DNA from 3 places in the Streptomyces sp. NPDC058964 genome. Region 2 is predicted to be linked to each of the others. Evidence: riboswitches for the same ligand, from Rfam matches in the RefSeq annotation. Region 2 holds a riboswitch; each other region holds the start of a gene.
What was found. A riboswitch is a leader RNA that binds a small molecule or an ion and turns the genes downstream of it on or off. The one in region 2 is predicted to bind cobalamin.
Positions count from the first base shown of each region.

Region 1 (5,566 bases), on a different contig from region 2:
ATCGGGTTCTCGCCGAAGCCGCGCGGCGGCTGGATCATGACGACGACGTTCCCGAACCGGAGGGAGGCGAGGACGATGTCGTCGCCGTCGACGTACAGCGAGCCCGGCGGCTCGCCCCACGCCTCCAGCATGCCCTCCCTGAGCCCGGGGTCGAGCTCGTCGAACCACGCCCGGTAGTCGGCGAGCGGCACGCGCGCGGGCGCGGCGGCCAGCTGTTGCTCGGTCAGCCATTCGACGTCGTGGCCGCCGGCCTCGATGAGCCGGTGGATCAGCTCGTCGCCGTTGTCGGGGTACTCGGTGAGCGCGTAGCCGGCGTCCCGCAGCGCGTCCAGGAGCCGGACGGCCGAGGCGGGCGTGTCGAGGCCCACCGCGTTGCCGACGCGGGAGTGCTTGGTCGGGTAGGCGGTGAAGACCAGCGCGACCCGTTTGCCGGCGTTCTCCTTGTGCTTCAACTGCGCGTGCCGTACGGCGATTCCGGCCACGCGTCCGGCCCGCTCGGGGTCGGCGACGTACACCGGGACGTCGGTTCCGTCCTCGGAGACGACCTGCTCCTTGAAGGAGAAGGGCACGGTGACGAGGCGGCCGTCGAACTCCGGGATCGCCACCTGCATGGCCGCGTCCATGGGGGAGAGGGCGGCGTCGGACTCCTCCCACGCGGACCGCGAGGAGGTCAGGCAGAGCCCCTGCAGCACCGGGATGTCCAGGCCGGCCAGCGCCCCGATGTCCCACGCCTCCTCGTCGCCGCCCGCGGAGGCCTGCGAGGCGTGCGTGCCGCCCGCGGCGAGGACCGTGGCGACGAGGGCGTCGGCGCGGCCGAGGATCTCGTACAGCCCGGCGTCGGCGCCGCGCAGCGAACCGCAGTACACGGGCAGGGCGTTGGCGCCCCGCGCCTCGAGCGCGTCGCACAGGGTCTCGACGAAGGCGGTGTTGCCGCTCAGCTCGTGGGCCCGGTAGAAGAGCACGCCGACGGTCGGCCGGCCCTCGACGAGGGCGCGCTCGCCGTGGACGCCGTACTCGGGCATCTTCTGCGGCTCGGTGAACCCCTCACCCGTCAGCAGCACCGTGTCGGACAGGAACCGGGCGAGCTCGGTGAGGTTGGCGGGGCCGCCCTCGACGAGGTACCGCAGCGCCTCGGCCACGACACCGGCCGGCACGGACGACTCGGCCATCAGCTCGGCGTCGGGCACCGCCTCGCCGCCCAGCAGCACGGTCGGGACACCCGCGGCCTTCAGCGCGGCCAGCCCGTCCTCCCAGGCGCGCCTGCCGCCGAGCAGCCGTACGACGGCGATGTCGGCCCGCCGGGCGAGTTCCGGAAGCTCTTCGGCGACGTCGACCCGGGTCGGGTTGCCGGTCAGGTAGGCCGCGCCGGAGGCCCGGGCCGCCAGCAGATCGGTGTCGGCGGTCGACAACAACAACACTGTGCTCATGCGGGCGCTCCCGGTGGAATGAAGGGCAGTCCTTGTGGCGCGCCGGACTCGATGAGCCGCCAGAGCGCGTCCGTGTCCGCGTGCTGTTCGATCAGGTCCCCGAGCCGGTCGAGCTGTTCCTCGCGCAGCGCGGCGAACGAGGTGTCGGGGGCCGGCACGAAACGGCGGCCCGCGGCGGCCGCCACCTCGCGCAGGAAGGCCCGCCGGAAGCCGTCCGACTCAAGGGAGCCGTGCCAGTGCGTGCCCCAGGTCTGCCCGACCCGGCAGCCGTCCAAGAAGGGCTCCCCGCCGTGCACTTCGGCGACCCCGTGGTGGATCTCGTACCCCTCGACATGTTCACCGAGGGCCTCGCCGGTGGGCCGGGTCAGGGTCTTCTCCCGGGCGAACCGCACCCGGACGGGGAGCAGACCGAGCCCGTCGACCGGTCCCTGCCGGCTCTCGACCTCGTCCTCGATGTGCTCGCCGATCATCTGGAACCCGCCGCAGATGCCGAGGACGGGCCGCTGTTCGGCGGCCCGCCGGACGAGAGCCTCGGCGAGACCGCGCTCCCGCAGCCACTGCAGCGCGCGAACCGTTCCCCGGGTGCCCGGGATCACGACGAGGTCGGCGTCGGCGAGTTCCTCCGGCCGGTCCACGAACCGCACCACGACACCCGGTTCGGCGGCGAGCGCGTCCACGTCGGTGAAGTTGGACATGAGCGGGATCGCGCAGACGGCGACGCGCAGGACGTCCTCGCCGACGGGCGGGGAGACGTTCGACTCGCGCACGGTGCCGCGCAGCGAGACCCTCAGTCCGTCCTCCTCGTCGATGCCGAGCCCGTGCCGGAACGGGAGCACGCCGTAGGTGTGCCGCCCGGTGAGCCCGTGCAGCATGTCCAGTCCCGGCTCCAGCAGGGACACGTCCCCGCGGAACTTGTTCACGAGGAAGCCGGCGACCAGTTCCTGGTCCTCGGGCGAGAGCAGGGCCACGGTCCCGAAGAAGGAGGCGAAGACGCCCCCGCGGTCGATGTCGCCGACGACGAGCACGGGGAGCCGGGCATTGCGTGCGATCCCCATGTTCACGATGTCGGTTTGCCGCAGATTGATCTCGGCGGGAGAGCCCGCCCCCTCACAGATCACCGCGTCATACGTGCCCCGCAGCTCGGCCAGACAGTCGAGAACGGTCCCGAGAAGTCTCTGTTGCCGGCCCCCGTGCAGCCTCCTCCCGGGGGACACTGCACCTGATGACGGCCGTGCCGCGGGCGCAGAGCCCCCGAAGAACCCGCGCGCGCTCAACTCGCCCACCGGCTTTCCCAGCAGCACCACCTGGCTGCTCTGTTCGCCGCCGGGCTTGAGCAGCACCGGGTTCATCAGCGCGGTCGGCTCGACCCGGCAGGCCTGGGCCTGCATGGCCTGCGCCCGGCCGATCTCGGCTCCCTCCCGTGTCACGAACGAGTTGAGGGACATGTTCTGCGCCTTGAAGGGCGCGACCTTGACTCCCTGCCGCACCAGCCATCGGCAGATCCCCGCCGTGACGACGCTCTTGCCGGCGTCGGAGGTGGTACCCGCGACGAGCAGTCCACCGTTCATGATCTGCGCCCCCTTGTCTTCGCTGCGACGGCGCGCGCGGCGACACCGACGCCGAGCGCGAGCAGACCGACCCGACGGGAGAGCCGTACGGCACGGTCGATGTCCTCGGTGGCCACGGCACGGCCGCCGCCGTTGAGCACGGGCCGGTGCTCGATGCGCCCCCCGTAGGAGAGGGTTCCGCCGAGCCGTACGCCCAAAGCCCCCGCGAAGGAGGCCTCGACGGGGCCCGCGTTGGGGCTCGGATGCCGGTGTGCGTCCGAACGCCAGGCACGCAGGGCCGCGCGTGGATCCGGGCCCGCGGCCGCGGCCAGTGCGGCGGTGAGCCGGGCCCCCGGCCATCCGGCGACGTCGTCGAGCCGGGCGGAGGCCCAGCCGTACCGCCGGTACCGGGGCGACCTGTGCCCGACCATGGCGTCGAGGGTGTTCACGGCGCGGAAGCCGAGGAGCCCGGGCACGCCGGCCGCGGCGCCCCACACCAGGGCTCCCACGACGGCGTCGGAGGTGTTCTCGGCGACGGACTCCACCACCGCACGCGCTATTCCGCCGGCGTCCAGGGCCCGGGGGTCGCGGCCGCACAGATGGGGCAGCCGCGCGCGTGCCGCGTCGACGTCGCCCCTCTGCAGGGCGTCTGCGACGGTCCGGGCCTCCCGGGCGAGCGAAGTCCCCCCGACGACGGCCCAGGTGGCGGCCGCGGTGAGCGCGACGGAGGCGGCGGGGGAGGCGCGTACGCCTCGCCGGGCGAGGACGCCGAGGGCTACGGCGCCACCGGCGCAGACGGCGGTGTGCGCGGCGCCCCATCCCCGGTGGTCCCGCCACAGCACCCGTTCGACGGCTCCCGCCGCACGCCCGAACGCGGCGACCGGATGCCCGTGTCGCGGATCGCCCAGGAGGAGGTCGCCGAGGAGGCCGGCGGCTGCGCCGTACGCGAAGACGCGATCGGCACGCATCGGCTCAGCCGGCCGTGGGGTCGGGCAATGATCTTCCGGTGCTGTGCCTCAACGGCCGAGCGAGCATGGCGATATGTCCTCACTCAGGGTGTCCACGCCCTGGTTCGACGAGACCGGCGGTGAGAGTTCCTGGCTCCCGGGGATTGCTACCCCGGTGACAGTGGCGGGACCGCGCCGGATTCACACCGGCTTCCTCTTCTGCCGCCGTACATGGCTCGGGCAGTCCACCACGGGCCCGGAAGGGCCGTCAACTTGCTGTTGACCTGCACGGGGAGAGTGTGCAGAACCCCACACCGGCACTGCCCGGACCGGTGTGACGGCATGCGAAAGGCTCCTCCCCGAAGGCATCGGGGAGGAGCCTGGCGAACTCGGTCAGGCCTTGGCCATGATCAGGTAGATGCCGTACGCCACCGCCGCCGCGCAGGCCGCGAAGCAGACGTACGCTCCGGTGACCGCGAGGGTGGCGGAGCCGCCCTGGGCCGTGGCGCGCTCGCGGTGCGCGAGGCCCTTGACGCCCAGGGTGAAGAGGGCCACGAGGCCCACGGTGACCACGAGGCTGACGCCGAAGACGGAGCCGAGGGCTGCCCAGTCGATCTTCATGGTGATGCTTCCTTAGTAACCGGGTCTCGGGGTCAGACGGCGGCGGCCGGAGGGGTGGCCGGGTCGGTGACGGTCGCGGGGGCGGGGATGGTGGCCGTCAGGTCCTCGGCCACGGTGCCCGCCGGGGGCGGCGTCACGGCGGCGATCGCCGTGGTCACCACACCGGCTGGCTCATCGGTGTCGTTGACGTTGCTGTGGTCGACGACCTGGCGGCGGGAGAGCTTCCAGATGGCGGCGCTGGAGGCGATCAGGAAGACGGCGACGAGCGCGGTGCCCCAGTCCCCCAGGCCGGTCACGGACTCGGCGAGCGCACCGACCAGCGCGGCGGCCGGCAGGGTCAGCGCCCAGGCGACGAACATGCGGGTCACCGTGGACCAGCGGACCACACCGCCCTTGCGGCCCAGGCCCGCGCCCATCACGGAGCCGGAGACGGCGTGCGTGGTGGACAGGGAGAAGCCCAGGTGGGAGGAGGCCAGGATGACCGTCGCGGCGCTGGTCTGGGCGGAGAAGCCCTGCTGCGGCTGGAGGTCGGTCAGGCCCTTGCCCATGGTGCGGATGATGCGCCAGCCGCCGATGTAGGTGCCGAGCGCGATGGCCAGGCCGGCGGAGAGGATCACCCAGGTGGGAGGGTTGGAACCGGGGGCGATGGCACCGCCGGCGATCAGCGCCAGCGTGATGATGCCCATCGTCTTCTGGGCGTCGTTGGTGCCGTGGGCGAGGGAGACCAGGCCGGCGGAGGCGATCTGGCCGGCGCGGTAGCCCTTGCGGGTGGCCTCGCCGTCGGCGTCCTTGCCCAGCCCGTAGGAGAACCGCGTGGCGAGCATGGCCGCCACACCGGCGACGATCGGGGCCGCGACCGCCGGGAGCAGGACCTTGGTGACGAGCACGTCACCGTGGACGGCACCCGTGCCGGCCGAGGCGATCGTGGCGCCGATCAGGCCGCCCAGCAGGGCGTGCGAGGAGCTGGACGGGAGTCCGACCAGCCAGGTCAGCAGGTTCCAGAGGATCGCGCCGACCAGGGCGG
Region 1 is NZ_JBHYKH010000321.1:2,210-7,775, forward strand. Features, by position in the region: partial or broken gene cobN (cobaltochelatase subunit CobN) at 1-1,427, opposite strand, end outside; gene ACFW2E_RS31030 (cobyric acid synthase) at 1,424-2,995, opposite strand; gene ACFW2E_RS31035 (cobalamin biosynthesis protein) at 2,992-3,942, opposite strand; cobalamin riboswitch at 4,045-4,187, opposite strand; gene ACFW2E_RS31040 (hypothetical protein) at 4,315-4,542, opposite strand; gene ACFW2E_RS31045 (anion permease) at 4,575-5,566, opposite strand, start outside.
Region 1: it holds a riboswitch for cobalamin, as region 2 does, so the genes downstream of both, ACFW2E_RS31035 (cobalamin biosynthesis protein) here and ACFW2E_RS40485 (ribonucleoside-diphosphate reductase subunit alpha) in region 2, are expected to answer to the same signal.

Region 2 (4,937 bases):
ACGGCCTGCTGACCTTCGGCGAGAGCGACTGGTACCTGGGCGAGCTCAAGGACGTGGCCAAGCGGGCGGCGGCCGCCGACGTACTGGTCGCCGTGGCGGACGGGGAGGTGCTCGGCGGGGTCACCTTCGTGCCGTCCGGTGGCCCCATGGCCGATCTCGCCGGTCCCGGCGAGGCCGAGATCCGGATGCTGGCGGTCACCCACTCGGCCCGCGGCCGGGGAGCCGGGGAGGCGCTCGTGCGGGCCTGTGTCGAGCGCGCACGGGCCCTGGAGGGGTGCACGGGGATCGTCCTGTCGACCCAGCACATGATGCACGCCGCCCACCGCATCTACGAGCGTCTCGGTTTCGTCCGGGTCGCCGAGCGCGACTGGAACCCGATTCCGCACGCCGACGACCTCATGCTGCTCACCTACGAATTGACACTCTGACACGCTCCGGAGTTACACCAACACACCGCAGACACAACATATGGGGGTGCTGTCCTCACCCGGCACTAGATGTATGCTCATGCTCGCTGTCGCCACAGGGGAATCCGGTGCGAATCCGGAACTGTCCCGCAACGGTGTACTTGCGTGCAACCACACGCATGACCAGTCCGAGGACCTGCCGACAGCGCGCCCGGCCGTCCGGTCCGGGTGCTCTGACGTCCGGGCCTCGCGGAGTGGGCCGGTGGACGCGACGCCGCGTGCGCTCGTGTGCCGCCCTGCCCTCCGCCAGGCCCCGTGCCGAGCGAGGGAGAGCCCCACGTGACCATCGCGCCAGCCGACCCGGCTTCAGCCACAGGCCTGGAGACCGACGGTCCCGGTACCGCGCTGCTGCGGACCCTGACCGAGCTGACCGCAGACCTCCCCGACGCCGACCCCGGCCGGGTCGCCGCCGCCGCGCTGCGCGGACGGTCCGCGCGGGCGGACGAGACGGAGCTGCGCGAGCTGGCCACGGAGGCGGCCGCCGGCCTCATCTCCGAGGACCCCGCCTACTCGAAGCTGGCCGCCCGGCTGCTGGCCGTCGGCATCCGTGCCGAGGCCGCCTCGCAGGGTGTCACCACCTTCACCGAGTCCGTCGCCGTGGGGCACCGCGAGGGACTGATCGCCGACCGGACCGCAGAGTTCGTACGGCTGCACGCCGAGCGGCTGGACTCGCTGATCGACGCGGACGCGGACGACCGCTTCGGCTACTTCGGCCTGCGCACGCTGCACAGCCGCTACCTGCTGCGCCACCCCATCACCCGCAAGGTCGTCGAGACGCCCCAGCACTTCATGCTGCGCGTCGCGGCCGGTCTCGCCGAGGACGACGGCAACCGGTCGGTCGACGAAGTCGGCGCGCTCTACGCGCTCATGAGCCGCCTCGACTACCTGCCCTCCTCCCCCACGCTCTTCAACTCCGGTACGCGGCACCCCCAGATGTCGTCCTGCTACCTCCTCGACTCCCCGCTGGACGAGCTGGACTCCATCTACGACCGCTACCACCAGGTGGCCCGGCTCTCGAAGCACGCCGGCGGCATCGGCCTCTCCTACTCCCGAATCCGCAGCCGTGGTTCGCTCATCCGCGGCACCAACGGCCACTCCAACGGCATCGTCCCGTTCCTGAAGACTCTCGACGCCTCCGTCGCCGCCGTGAACCAGGGCGGCCGGCGCAAGGGCGCGGCGGCGGTCTACCTGGAGACCTGGCACTCCGACATCGAGGAGTTCCTGGAGCTGCGCGACAACACCGGTGAGGACGCCCGCCGTACCCACAACCTGAACCTCGCGCACTGGATCCCGGACGAGTTCATGCGCCGGGTCAACGCCGACGAGCGGTGGTCGCTGTTCTCCCCGTCGGACGTGCCGGAGCTGGTCGACCTGTGGGGCGCCGAGTTCGAGGCCGCCTACCGCCGGGCGGAGGCCGCCGGACTGGCGAAGAAGACGATCCCCGCCCGCGACCTGTACGGGCGCATGATGCGCACCCTGGCGCAGACCGGCAACGGCTGGATGACCTTCAAGGACGCCGCCAACCGCACCGCCAACCAGACGGCCGAGCCGGGCCACGTGGTCCACTCCTCCAACCTCTGCACGGAGATCCTGGAGGTCACGGACGACGGCGAGACGGCCGTCTGCAACCTGGGTTCGGTGAACCTGGGCGCCTTCGTGACGGACGGCGACCTCGACTGGAAGCGCCTCGACGAGACGGTCCGCACCGCCGTGACCTTCCTCGACCGTGTCGTCGACATCAACTTCTACCCGACCGAGCAGGCGGGCCGCTCCAACGCCAAGTGGCGTCCCGTCGGCCTCGGCGCGATGGGTCTGCAGGACGTCTTCTTCAAGCTGCGCCTGCCGTTCGACTCCCCCGAGGCGCGCGCCCTGTCCACCCGTATCGCCGAGCGCATCATGCTCGCCGCGTACGAGGCCTCCGCCGACCTCGCCGAGCGCAGCGGTCCGCTCCCGGCCTGGGAGAAGACCCGTACCGCCAAGGGTGTCCTGCACCCCGACCACTACGGCGCCGAGCTCAACTGGCCCGAGCGCTGGGCCGCCCTGCGCGAGCGGATCGCCGCCGTCGGCATGCGCAACTCGCTGCTCCTCGCGATCGCGCCGACCGCCACCATCGCCTCCATCGCGGGCGTGTACGAGTGCATCGAGCCGCAGGTCTCCAACCTCTTCAAGCGCGAGACCCTGTCCGGCGAGTTCCTCCAGGTCAACTCGTACCTCGTGAGGGACCTCAAGGAGCTCGGAGTCTGGGACGCCCGCACCCGTGAGGCGCTGCGCGACTCCAACGGCTCGGTGCAGGACTTCGCGTGGATCCCGGCCGACGTACGGGCGCTGTACCGCACGGCGTGGGAGATCCCGCAGCGCGGCCTGATCGACATGGCGGCGGCCCGGACCCCGTTCCTCGACCAGTCGCAGTCCCTGAACCTGTTCATGGAGACGCCGACCATCGGCAAGCTCTCCTCGATGTACGCGTACGCCTGGAAGCAGGGCCTGAAGACGACGTACTACCTGCGCTCGCGCCCGGCGACCCGTATCGCCCGAGCCGCCCAGGCGCAGCCGCAAGCGTCCATCCCCGTCCAGCAGGTGGCCGATCCAGACGCCGTCGCCTGCTCCCTTGAGAACCCCGAGTCCTGCGAGGCCTGCCAGTAATGTCCGCCCGTGCCCAGAACCTGCTCGACCCCGGCTTCGAGCTGACTCTCCGCCCGATGCGCTACCCCGACTTCTACGAGCGCTACCGGGACGCGATCAAGAACACCTGGACCGTGGAGGAGGTCGACCTCCACTCGGACGTGGCCGACCTCGCCCGGCTGACCCCGGCCGAGCAGCACCTGATCGGCCGGCTGGTGGCCTTCTTCGCGACGGGTGACTCGATCGTCGCGAACAACCTGGTGCTGACGCTGTACAAGCACATCAACTCCCCGGAGGCGCGCCTCTACCTGTCGCGCCAGCTGTTCGAGGAGGCCGTGCACGTCCAGTTCTATCTGACGCTCCTGGACACCTACCTCCCCGATCCGGAAGACCGGGCCGCCGCCTTCGCGGCCGTGGAGAACATCCCGTCGATCCGCGAGAAGGCCGGGTTCTGCTTCAAGTGGATCAACGAGGTGGAGAAGCTGGACCGCCTGGAGTCCAAGGCCGACCGCCGCCGCTTCCTGCTCAACCTCATCTGCTTCGCCGCGTGCATCGAGGGCCTGTTCTTCTACGGTGCCTTCGCCTACGTCTACTGGTTCCGCAGCCGCGGACTGCTGCACGGGCTGGCCACCGGCACCAACTGGGTGTTCCGCGACGAAACGATGCACATGTCCTTCGCCTTCGACGTGGTGGACACCGTCCGCAAGGAGGAGCCGGAGCTCTTCGACGACGAGCTCCAGCGACAGGTCACCGACATGCTGCGGGAGGCCGTCGAGGCCGAGCTGCAGTTCGCGCGCGACCTGTGCGGTGACGGCCTCCCGGGCATGAACACCGACTCGATGCGGCAGTACCTGGAGTGTGTCGCCGACCAGCGGCTGAGCCGCCTCGGCTTCGCTCCGGTGTACGGCTCCGAGAACCCCTTCTCCTTCATGGAGCTCCAGGGGGTTCAGGAGCTGACCAACTTCTTCGAGCGGCGTCCGTCGGCGTACCAGGTGGCGGTGGAGGGCACCGTCGACCTGGACGAGGACTTCTGATCCCGTCCGGTCTCCCGGGGCTCCTGGGCCTGCCTGAGCTGTCGGTCGATGCGCCGGTCGCGCACGATGCCGATCAGTGAGGGGAGGACCAGGAGGACCAGGATCCCGAGGACGACGGCCATTCCGGTCAGGGCTTCCGTCTGCGCTGTAGTCATGACACCACTGTCGCGCCGAACACTCCTTACAGACAGTGGCAGGACTGCCGCACACCCTCGAATTACCGCCACTTCCACGGCACACTGGAAGCATGCTGAGAAACGTGGCCGCCGTCCTCCTCGACGGCGTGCATCCCTTCGAGCTCGGCGTCGTCTGCGAGGTGTTCGGCATCGACCGCAGTGACGAGGGGCTGCCGGTGTACGACTTCGCCGTGGTCTCGGCCGAGGGCCCGCGACTCGAGACCCATGTCGGCGGGCTCACGGTCTCGACGCCGTTCGGACTGGACCGGCTGGAGGAGGCCGACCTGATCGCCGTGCCGGCCGGCAGCGACTACGTGTCGCGCGGCTATCCGCCCGAGCTCCTCGACGCCCTGGTGCGGGCCGTGGAGCGCGGGGCGCGGGTGCTGAGCGTCTGCTCGGGGGTGTTCGTGCTCGGCGCCGCCGGGCTGCTCGACGGGCGGCGGTGCAGTGTGCACTGGCGGCAGGCCGGGGAACTGGCCCTGCGCAACCCGCGGGCGGTCATCGAGCCGGACGTGCTCTATGTCGACGAGGACCCGGTGATCACCTCCGCCGGCACCGCCGCCGGGATCGACGCCTGTCTGCACATCGTGCGCAAGGAGCAGGGGCCGGAGGTCGCCAACAAGATCGCGCGGCGGATG
Region 2 is NZ_JBHYKH010000572.1:95-5,031, forward strand. Features, by position in the region: partial or broken gene ACFW2E_RS40480 (GNAT family N-acetyltransferase) at 1-428, shown strand, start outside; cobalamin riboswitch at 472-626, shown strand; gene ACFW2E_RS40485 (ribonucleoside-diphosphate reductase subunit alpha) at 747-3,110, shown strand; gene ACFW2E_RS40490 (ribonucleotide-diphosphate reductase subunit beta) at 3,110-4,123, shown strand; gene ACFW2E_RS40495 (hypothetical protein) at 4,036-4,278, opposite strand; partial or broken gene ACFW2E_RS40500 (helix-turn-helix domain-containing protein) at 4,371-4,937, shown strand, end outside.

Region 3 (5,566 bases), on a different contig from region 2:
CTGTTCGCCCGGTTCCCGTCCGCTGATCACCACGACTAGGCCATCGTGCTGGCCGTCCGCCCTCCACGGCGGGGCATGGCCGGCACACCCCCGTCGGCTTCCTAGGCTGCACCGAGTATCGACAGGTCACCCGGCAGGCGCCCAGGACAGAGCATCCAGGGCGCGTCGGCACGCGTGTACGAGGTGGTGTCCGGCAGTGGAGCAGCGGGTGAGCGAACTCAGTCGGAGCGAGGAGGATCCGCTCGGTCTCCATCTGGCCGCCCTGGCGGTACTCGACGACGAGGGGACCGTCGTCGGATGGAGCCGCAAGGCCCAGGAACTCATCGGCTACCCCGGCCGTGCCATGACGGGCCGTTCGGTCTTCGAGGCTCTGATCGATCCCGCCGACCTGCCGGTCGCGAGGGAGGCCGCGTCGAGATGCAGGAGCGTGGGGTTCTGGTTCGGGGTGCTTCCCGTACGGCACAAGAACGGGCACCAGGTGGACCTGGGTCTCAAGATCACCGCACTCACCCGCGACCGGGGCCGGGAGTGGGTGCTCGCCGGGGCTCTCGCGGAGGATGTACTGGAATGGCAGAGGGACCGAGCGGTGCTCGAGGGCCTGTACCGCCGGTGCCCGATCGGCCTGGTCGTGCACAGTCCCGACATGAGGATTCTGCGGGTCAACCGGGCCATCGAGCGGTTCACCGGCGTGCCGGCCGCGGATCTTCTCGGACTGCCCTCCGGCGCGCTGCTCGTGGCGGAGGACGCGCGCAAGGCCGTGGACCGCGTGCGCCAGGTGATCAGTACCGGAAGGGCATTGGTCTATTCCGAGCAGTACGTCCGTCTCGAGGAGGACCCGGCACGAGTACGGGTCGCGCTGGTCTCGTCCTTCCCCATGGCCGACTCCGCCGGCCGGATCCTCGGGGTGGCCGAGATGATCGAGGACATCACCGAACGCCACCGCGCCCAGCAGCGGCTCGCCGTCCTCGCCGAGGCGAGCACCCACATCGGCACGACCCTGGACGTGGGCCAGACGGCCCGGCAGCTCGCGGAGGTCGTCGTACCGCACCTGGCGGATCACGCGTCGGTGGACGTGTTGCAGTCGGCCGTCCGGGGTGAGGAAATGGCACACGCGCTCGCGGGGCCCGTCGTACGGGTGGCCGACAGCAGCGATGGTGACGGACAACCCGCCCTGCGCGACCCGAAGGGCGAGCCGGTCGAGTTCGCCCCCGACACCCCGCAGGCCAGATGCCTGGCCGAAGGACGCCCGATGCTGGAACCGGTCCTTCCGCCCGCCTGGTTCTCGACGGAGCCGTTCCGTGGCGCACGTGCTCCGGATCCCGGCGCGCATTCACTGATCGTGGTGCCGCTGGCGGCGCGGGGTCTGGTGCTGGGCGTGATGAGCCTGTGGCGCTCCCGGCGCCCCGATCCGTTCGCGGCGGACGATCTGACTCTGGCCCAGGAACTCGCCTCGCGGGCCGCCCTTGCCATCGACAACGCCCGGCGCTTCACCCAGCAACAGCAGACCGCGTACACCCTGCAGAGCAGCCTCCTGCCCACCGCGGTCCCACAGCAGTCGGCCGTCGAGGTCGCCCCCCGCTACCTCCCCGCCGGCGCGGGACCGGGACTGGGCGGCGACTGGTTCGACGTCATCGCGCTGTCCGGGGCACGGGTTGCCCTCGTCGTCGGCGACGTGGTCGGCCGCGGCGTCCACGCCGCCGCCACCATGGGCCGGCTGCGCACCGCCGTGCACACCCTGGCCAATCTCGACCTGGAACCGGACGAGGTGCTCTCCCGCCTGGACGACCTGGTCAACCTCCTGGCCGCCGAACAGGAGGCAGCGGAGCAAAGGCCGGTGGCCGAGCACATCCTCAGTGCCACCTGCCTGTACGCCGTCTACGATCCGATCTCCCGCCGGTGCTCCGTCGCACGGGCCGGCCATCCGCCGCCGGTCGTGACCGACCCGGACGGACGAGCGAGCGTGCTCGACCTGCCCGCGGGCCCACCACTGGGTCTGGGCGGTCTGCCGTTCGAGGCCCGGGAGCTCGAGTTGGCCGAGGGCAGCCTGCTGACGCTCTACACCAACGGACTCATCGGCGAACGCAGCATCGATCCCGACGACGGCCTGGCACGGCTGTGCGCCGCACTCACCCGGCCGGCGGACCCGTTGCAGCAGATCTGCCAGGCAGTCGTGGACGCGCTGGTGCCCGCCCGGCCGGCCGACGACATCGCACTGGTCGTCGCCCGCACCCGCGTACTGCCGGCGCAGAACGTCGCGTCCTGGGAGCTGCCCCTGGAGGCTGCCGCGGCCGCCCGAGCCAGGACGCTCGTCACCGACAAGCTGACGGAATGGGGCCTGGAAGACCTGGCGTTCACGACCGAACTGATCGCCAGCGAGCTCGTCACCAACGCCTTCCGTTACGCCAGGGGTCCGATGACCCTGCGCCTGCTCCATGCGCGGTCCCTGGTCTGCGAGGTCAGCGACGCCAGCCACACCTCGCCCCACCTGCGCCGGGCCCGCACCACCGACGAGGGCGGCCGCGGCCTGTTCCTCGTGGCCCAGCTGGCCGAACGCTGGGGCACTCGCTACAGCCGCGAGGGCAAGACGGTCTGGACGGAACAGGGGCTCGCGGGCGCGCCCCAGTCCGCTCCCCGTGGTCCGGGCGGCCCATTCCGCCACCGCTGACCCGTCGTTCACCCGGGTACGGTCGCCCGGCGCGAGAGGAAGATCACGCCAGGTGGCGCGGTCTTGGCCATGCACCCGACACGCGGTACTGTCGGTCCGATATCGACGACGGCAAATCGGAAGCCGGTGAAAATCCGGCACGGTCGCGCCACTGTATTCGGGACGCCCCTGGGCATCTCGGGAGTCAGACCCGTAGCCGTCGTCATGTGCACCACCGAGATGGGACGCGAACTCCCAGAGGAGGTCCTGCCATGGCGCAGACCGTCGCCCAGCCGACAGCCAACACCCCCGCCGTTCCCGCCACGCTGCCGCTGAAGGCGATCGCTCCGTGGGCGGTCTTCTTCGGCATCCTCATGCTCGTCCTGCTGTACTTCGTCGGCGCCGAGCAGGGCGCCACCTCCGTGTTCAACGGCACGGACGTCCACGAGTGGGTGCATGACGCACGTCACCTGCTCGGCTTCCCCTGCCACTGACGCGGGGGGACGCAGCGCGCCCATGAACTCCGCAACCGTGCGAAACCTTCTCGTGCGGGGCATGCTCGCCGGCCTGGCCGCCGGCGTGCTCGCCCTCGTCGTCGCCTATTTCCTCGGTGAGCCGAACGTCGACAAGGCGATCGGATTCGAGGAAGCCCACTCCCACGAGCACGAGATGGAAGTCGTCTCCCGCTCTCTGCAGTCCACCGCCGGACTCGCCACCGGCGTTCTGGTCTACGGGGTCGCCTTCGGCGGTATCGCCGCACTCGCCTTCAGCTTCGCGCTCGGCCGCGTAGGGCGCTTCAGCCCACGGGCCACCGCGCTGTTGCTGTCCGGCTGCGCACTGCTGGCCGTCTACGTCGTGCCGTTCCTGAAGTACCCCGCCAACCCGCCGTCGGTGGGCAACCCCGACACCATCGGCAAGCGGACCACCTTGTACTTCCTGATGATGGTACTCAGCGTGCTTCTCGCCATCGCCGCCACGATGCTGGGCAAGCGACTCGCACCCCGGCTGGGTACGTGGTACGCGACGATCGTCGCGGTGGCCGCCTTCGCCGTCCTGATCGGTCTGGCCTACGCGTTCCTTCCCGCCGTCAACGAGGTGCCGAAGGAGTTCCCGGCCACCCTGCTGTGGAGGTTCCGTCTCTCGGCGCTGGCGATTCAGAGCGCGCTGTGGGGTGGTTTCGGCCTGCTCTTCGGCGAGTTGGCCGAGCGGAGGCTGAACCCCAAGCCCGCGACGGCCGCGTCCGGGCAAGCAGTCCCCGCCTCGAACTGACCGTTCTTGGACGCAAGAGGGCCCTTCGGAAGCGGCGGATTCAAGGGTTCGTCGCAACACGCGGTGAGTTGATCAAGCCGTGAACAGTCTGGACAGACGCACGGGCGGGGGGTCCCACACCAGCCTGTTGTGTGGGGGGGTGGTGTGTTTGGGTATGTACAGACGCTCGGCCGGGTTCACCAAGCCTAGAGTCTTGCGTGGGCTGCTGTCGAGTTCGGCGGCGACCGCGGCCAGGTGCTCGGGGGTGTGGACCGGGGGCCGTCCGGCTGAGGGCGCTGCTCCGCGTCGTCACCGTCCTGACGACCGGCCCGAGGGTCGGGACGCCCGGCGGGGCATCTTGACGCCCCGAGGCTCCTGGGCTGCATCCCGCGCATCCTGAATCCCCGGGGAGCAGGCAGTTCGGAGCCAGACTGACCGGGCAAGAATAGGGGCAATAATACGGGCAAGAATACGGACAGGAATGCGGTCCCCAAAGCCGCAATTGAGCTTTGGGGACCCGTATGCCGCCCATGGGGCGGAGTGGTTTCTATGCGTCAGCCGCGCAGACGGTAGCTGTTCGCGAAGCCGGAGGGATTGCAGACGTTCAACTGATTGGAGACCTGGTCGTAGGTCCATCCGGCAGGAACGTTGCATGCCCAGAGACCGTTGACGGGGGTGCGGAGGTGGTAGCTGTTGGCGAATCCGGACGGATTGCAGACGTTCAGCTGGTTGGAAACCCGGTCGTAGGTGAGGTTTCCGTTGGGGACGTTGCAGGCCCAGATGTTGTCCTGGCCGGTGCGCATCCGATAGCTGTTGGCGAACCCGGAGGAGTTGCAGACGTTCAGCTGGTTGCTGGCCTGGTCGTAGGTGTAGCCAGGGAGGACGTAGCACACCCAGATGTTGTCCTGAGGTGCTCGTAGGTGATAGTACGAATGGAATCCCGAGCCGCATACGTTCAGCTGGCTCGCCACCCGGTCATAGGTGTATCCCGACGGCACCGAGCATGCCCAGGTGTTGTCCAGCCCGGTCTGGCCGGATTCCGTGGCAACGGCCGTGAAACTCCCGGACAAGCCGATCAGAACAGCCAGGATCGCGAATAACCGTGCTCCCGCGCGCGCCACGGGTCTGAGCTTTTCCCGCATGGACGGATCTCCTTTTCAGGCGTGCAGAACCTGCGATGCCTCCGCACGTGCAATCTCCGCCGATAGGCGTGAGTTGACAGACGCCGGAGGCTGCCGCGCAGGACACTACCCGCATTCGTCGGAGAACCACGGACTTGTTTCAGCCTTGATGGGCCGTGATTTCGGTGGCTCGCTCGTTACGACGAGCGCAGCGGAACAGCGAGATCAGAGATTGCCGGCCGCCCGGCTGTCCCGCCTTCCCGCGCAGGCGTTGCTGTCGTGTCGCCAGGCGTTGGAGCGGTACGTGCACCTGAGGCAGCGGTTCCAGGAGCCGGAGACGACGCTGGTCGCCCATTTGATGGTCGAGCCAGTCCGGGACGCCGAGCTGCGAGGCCGTCGGCTCAGTGATGTGTCCTGTTCAGCGTGGGGCGATCGCCGCCTCGGCCGCCGCCTTGATCCGGGCGCCGAAGTTGCCGGCGTCCTTGCGCGCGGCGGCGATCGCCCCTCCCGAGGCGATATTTACCACCCCGAACCGCTCCCCAAAGAAATTGAG
Region 3 is NZ_JBHYKH010000169.1:7,069-12,634, reverse strand. Features, by position in the region: gene ACFW2E_RS21560 (ABC transporter substrate-binding protein) at 1-26, shown strand, start outside; gene ACFW2E_RS21555 (SpoIIE family protein phosphatase) at 209-2,665, shown strand; cobalamin riboswitch at 2,741-2,881, shown strand; gene ACFW2E_RS21550 (CbtB-domain containing protein) at 2,917-3,138, shown strand; gene ACFW2E_RS21545 (CbtA family protein) at 3,161-3,913, shown strand; gene ACFW2E_RS21540 (hypothetical protein) at 4,447-4,962, opposite strand; partial or broken gene ACFW2E_RS21535 (polyketide cyclase) at 5,432-5,566, opposite strand, start outside.
Region 3: it holds a riboswitch for cobalamin, as region 2 does, so the genes downstream of both, ACFW2E_RS21550 (CbtB-domain containing protein) here and ACFW2E_RS40485 (ribonucleoside-diphosphate reductase subunit alpha) in region 2, are expected to answer to the same signal.